Regions from separate parts of the Planifilum fimeticola genome, predicted to be linked through region 1. Evidence: a T-box and tRNA genes for the amino acid it is inferred to sense, from the RefSeq annotation. Region 1 holds a T-box; the other holds one or more tRNA genes.
What was found. The T-box of region 1 lies ahead of CLV97_RS13390 (valine--tRNA ligase). A T-box ahead of a tRNA ligase gene usually reads a tRNA of that ligase, here a tRNA-Val.
Positions count from the first base shown of each region.

Region 1 (2,464 bases):
GGAGGTTTATGAACAGGAACGAAAACTTTCTCGTAAGGAGAAAAAGCTCCTCGCCCTGTATCTGGCATATCCCGACGGGATCGGCGAGCTCCTTCGTCAATACCGGAAGCCCGGGGGGATTGCGGAAGCCGAGGCGGTCCGGCGCCTGCGGTTGGAGTTGGACCGGCTCCGCGGGGTGCGGGAAACGCTGGGCGAACTCTGGCCGAAACGATCGGCCCATCAACGGGCAGGAAAGGGTTCCGCGGCCAAAGAGAACGCGGCCGTTGCCGCGGTTCAATCACGGGCCGGCAAGAAGGGAAACGCCGGATGAAAGGTCGGTCGAGAAATGGAGGCGGGCGATTCCTCTGCAGGCAAAGGCTTTGCCTGTTTTTTCTTTAACGCAGGATTTTTCCTTCCCGCGAACTTTGATGAATCCGATCGGGTGGAAATTCCGTTTCTTTATAAGAAAGAGCTCGACATCTTGTCGCTCCCGATCGGCGGAAAAGCTCGATAAATCGGGGAAATCCTGGTTTTGTTCCCCAAAAGATCGAAAAATGTCGGGGAAATTTTTCGTTTTGGCTGGACAAGCTGTCGAGAAAAGAGCAAAATAAATAGAAAAAGGTTCGCAAAGGGGGGCGGATCCGGTGGGTATGGTAAAGTCCCTGATGCGAAGCGCCTACCGCGGCCTGTTGTTCATCCTTTTTCTCAGCGTCATGATGCTGGTAACCGTTTTGCTGCTGGCCTTCTTGGCCAATCCGTCGCTGATGTGGGAGAGTGTGCAGGAAGCGTTTCGCATGCCCTAAAGGATGAATTTGTTTGACGGGGAGCGTTTCCCGTTGTAAAATAATTGTTACCAATTGAATCCGATAAGTGCGATGAGAGGGAAGAGTAACCGGTGGATGCCTTTTCAGAGAGAAGGGCCCCCAGGCTGCAAGGCCCTTCAGGCAAATCCGGTGAAGGTCGCCCTTGAGCAGTCCTGCCGAATCCCGCGAACGGGTAGTAGGCTGGACCGGTTCCCGACGTTAGAGGGAAATGAGGGCACCGGATCGACTTGTGATCCGGTGAACAAAGGTGGTACCGCGGAGTGCTCCTTCCGTCCTTTGGATGGGAAGGAGTTTTATTTTTGAACGAGCAAAGGAGGATGTAAGCGATGGCGGACAAAAGGACGGAGCTTCCTTCCGCCTACGATCCCAAACGGACGGAAGAAAAATGGTACGATTACTGGTTGGAGGGGGGCTTTTTCAAAGCCGGAAAAGATCCGTCCAAACCCCCCTTCACCATCGTGATTCCCCCGCCGAACGTGACGGGGAACCTGCACATCGGCCATGCCTTGAACAACACCTTGCAGGATATCCTGATCCGCTGGAAACGGATGCAGGGATACGACGCCCTGTGGTTGCCGGGGATGGATCATGCCGGTATCGCCACCCAGTCCCGGGTGGAGGCCAGGCTGCGGGAGGAGGGAATCTCCCGCCACGATTTGGGACGGGAAAAATTCCTGGAGAGGGTCTGGGAGTGGAAGGAGCATTATGCGGGGGTCATCCGCGAGCAATGGAGAAAAATGGGGGTGTCCGTGGATTATTCCCGGGAGCGGTTCACCATGGACGAAGGATTGTCCCGGGCCGTCAGGGAAGTGTTCGTGCGCCTGTATGAAAAGGGGTTGATCTACCGGGGCAAATACATCATCAACTGGGATCCGGAAGCCCGCACCGCCCTGTCGGATATCGAGGTGATTCACAAGGAAGTGCCGGGCAAGCTGTATCACCTGCGGTATCCGTTGAAAGACGGCAGCGGGCACATCCAGATCGCCACCACCCGGCCGGAGACCATGCTGGCGGATACGGCGGTGGCGGTCCATCCCGAGGATGACCGCTACAAGCACCTGGTGGGAAAAACGGTGATTCTGCCCATTATCGGACGGGAAATCCCGATCGTGGCCGACGAGTACGTGGATCCCGAATTCGGCAGCGGCGCGCTCAAAGTGACTCCCGCCCACGATCCCAACGACTTTGAGATCGGTAAGCGCCACGATCTGCCGCAGGTCCTGGTGTTGGACGAAGAGGGCAGGATGAACGAAAACGCCGGTCCCTACAAGGGGCTGGACCGCTTTGAATGCCGCAAGCGGATCGTGAAGGACCTGAAAGAGGCGGGCGTATTGGTCAAGGTCGAGGATCATGTGCATTCGGTCGGGCACAGCGAGCGTTCCGGCGCCGTGGTGGAACCGATCCTCTCCACCCAGTGGTTCGTGAAGATGAAGCCGCTGGCGGAGCGGGCGATCGCCGACACCAAGAGCGGAAAAGGGGTCCGCTTCGTCCCCGAGCGGTTTGAAAAGATCTATCTCCACTGGATCGAGAACGTGCGGGATTGGTGCATTTCCCGCCAGCTGTGGTGGGGTCACCGCATTCCGGCGTGGCACTGCGGAGACTGCGGCGAAATCACCGTCTCCCGGGAGACCCCCGACAAGTGCTCCCACTGCGGAAGCACA
Region 1 is NZ_PVNE01000024.1:15,014-17,477, forward strand. Features, by position in the region: gene CLV97_RS13385 (phosphotransferase) at 1-310, shown strand, start outside; gene CLV97_RS18215 (hypothetical protein) at 326-493, shown strand; gene CLV97_RS18220 (hypothetical protein) at 624-782, shown strand; T-box leader at 846-1,083, shown strand; gene CLV97_RS13390 (valine--tRNA ligase) at 1,130-2,464, shown strand, end outside.

Region 2 (2,464 bases), on a different contig from region 1:
AAGAGATTGCGGAGATCGTCTACCGGATGCAGGCGCCCTACTGTGATTATTTGACCTTGGATCACTGCGTCGAGAGCGTGCTGGCGGTCTTGGAGAAAAGGGAGATCCAGCACGCCATTCTCGTCGGTATTGAATTGGATCAATTGGCGGAAAAAAAGCGATTGTCCGAACCCCTCCAATCGCTCGTCGAAGGGGACGAAGGGTTGTTCGGCTGCGATGAGACCCTGGCGTTGGGATCGGTTTTCGGCTACGGCAGCATTGCCGTCACGACTTTCGGCCATCTGGACAAACAGAAGATCGGAGTCATCGGCCGGTTGGACAACAAGAAGAACGGGAAGGTCCATACGTTTTTGGATGACCTGGTGGCTAGCATCGCCGCTTCGGCATCCAGCCGGTTGGCCCACCGGTTGAGGGACGAACAGGAGCAGTCGGACGCGGAGAAATTGAAGGATATCAGTGCGGGATGACCCCCCGCGCGGGAAAATGAGGGACTGCGGGAGTGCATTCGTTTCATAAAAGTGCTTGGGCCCGGGCGGCATGAAACCGGCATCGGGTAGATACACTATTTCGTGGAGAAAACGGATTCCGTTCATCCCGAAGGAGTGGAGATCATGAGCTGCTGGATTTACTGGGCCAAACTGTACGATTCCCGCTTTCAAGCCCGATGTCTGGCCGCGCGGATGATGGAGGACTGGTGGGTTTACGGGTATGACAGCCCGGCGGAAGTGGAGGTGTTTCGTTCAAAGGGCGGACGTTACGGGGTTCGTTACATCTGGCGAAAGGATGAAAAAGGAAGCAAAAAAAATTAAAAATACCCCTTGCATTGTTCGGCGACATGTTGTATATTTATAGCTGTCCTCACTTGAAGCCATCGACGCGGGGTGGAGCAGTCGGTAGCTCGTCGGGCTCATAACCCGAAGGTCGCAGGTTCAAGTCCTGCCCCCGCAACCAAATGAAACGAGGAAAACGGGCGTTCAGCCCGATTCCATGGAGCTGTGGTGTAGAGGCCTAACATGCCTGCCTGTCACGCAGGAGATCGCGGGTTCGAATCCCGTCAGCTCCGCCAGGATGTGGGCCTATAGCTCAGTTGGTAGAGCGGTCGGCTCATAACCGATTGGTCACAGGTTCGAGTCCTGTTGGGCCCACCATGATCCACCGTTTTGGGCAGTTAGCTCAGAGGGAGAGCGCTTCCTTGACACGGAAGAGGCCATAGGTTCGATTCCTATACTGCCCACCACAAAAAAGCACCTCGCTTGCGAGGTGCTTTTGCTTTTTTCGTTATCCGGTCTTTCACGCCTGTTTTTGGATGGGGGTTTCTGGTCGGTACATCCCGACTGTGTTAAAATGAGATGGATAAAACTCGGGTAAGGAGATACCCATGGGAAGACCTACTTTACTCGTTGCGGTGGCGATCCTCAGCGTTTTTCTGTGGATGTTTGTTCCGTTTAACCTTTTGAATCAGCACCTGCCCTGGCTTCGCACACCGGAGAAGCCGCAGGAGCAGACGGCTTCCCCTCCCCGTCCGGCGCCCTCCAAAAAGGCGGAGAAGTTGTCGGCGAAAGTGGAGGTTCCCTTCCGGAAGGAAGACGGAGTCATCACCTTCCGGCTGTCCGACCTGAAGGAAAAGTTGCGGATCGATTACGATTATGACGCCAAGGAAGGGCTTCTCACGATCCGCCAAGGAAAGGTCCACCTGACCATGTTGAGGGAAACGCCGGTTTTGAGCCGAAACGGCGTTTATTTACCCGTCGAGGCGTATCCCATCATCCGTAAAGGAGAAATACGGATCCCCTCCGTCGTGGTGGAAGAGGGATTGGGCAGGCAGGTGGAGATTCGCGATGAATATGCACTGATCGAACAAAACGCTTCGGTCCCGGTCATGGCGGAACCCAAGCGACTTGAAGTCCCCAAGGGTGACGCTCGGGGGCTGATCGATTACCTCTCCTTTCTGGACACGCCGATTCGGGGGGCTCGGGTAAGCACGAAGGATTCCCACCTTCCCGGCGCCCCGCGTCCCTACCGGAACGGAGTTCATGAGGGGCTGGATTATTTCAGCTGGACCAGCAGGATATCCATCGATTCCCGGACTCCGGTGATTGCGGTGGCGGATGGGGTGGTTGTCCGCGCCGACCACGACTATCAGGAGATGTCGGAGGCGGAGCGGAACCGCTATCTTCAGATCGGCTCTCAAAACGGGGGGCAGACGCCGCAATACATCCTCGACAAGATGCGCGGACGGTCCGTATGGATCCAGCACGAAAAGGGGGTCCTCTCCCGGTATTGCCACTTAAGCCGCATTCACGGCGACATCACCGTTGGGAAAAAGGTGAAAAAGGGAGAAGTCGTCGGTTATGTGGGAAACTCGGGCACCAGCGACGGGGCCAAGCGCAGCAACGCGGGGATGCACCTTCACCTGGACCTGTTCATCTACGGCGAGTGGCTTTGGGATGACTTCACCCCCGCC
Region 2 is NZ_PVNE01000005.1:95,444-97,907, reverse strand. Features, by position in the region: gene CLV97_RS04875 (phosphatidylglycerophosphatase A family protein) at 1-467, shown strand, start outside; gene CLV97_RS04870 (hypothetical protein) at 612-809, shown strand; tRNA gene CLV97_RS04865 (tRNA-Met) at 876-951, shown strand; tRNA gene CLV97_RS04860 (tRNA-Asp) at 990-1,066, shown strand; tRNA gene CLV97_RS04855 (tRNA-Ile) at 1,073-1,148, shown strand; tRNA gene CLV97_RS04850 (tRNA-Val) at 1,163-1,237, shown strand; gene CLV97_RS04845 (peptidoglycan DD-metalloendopeptidase family protein) at 1,379-2,464, shown strand, end outside.
Region 2: it has a tRNA-Val gene. The T-box ahead of CLV97_RS13390 (valine--tRNA ligase) is inferred to sense a tRNA for this amino acid. The anticodon was not compared.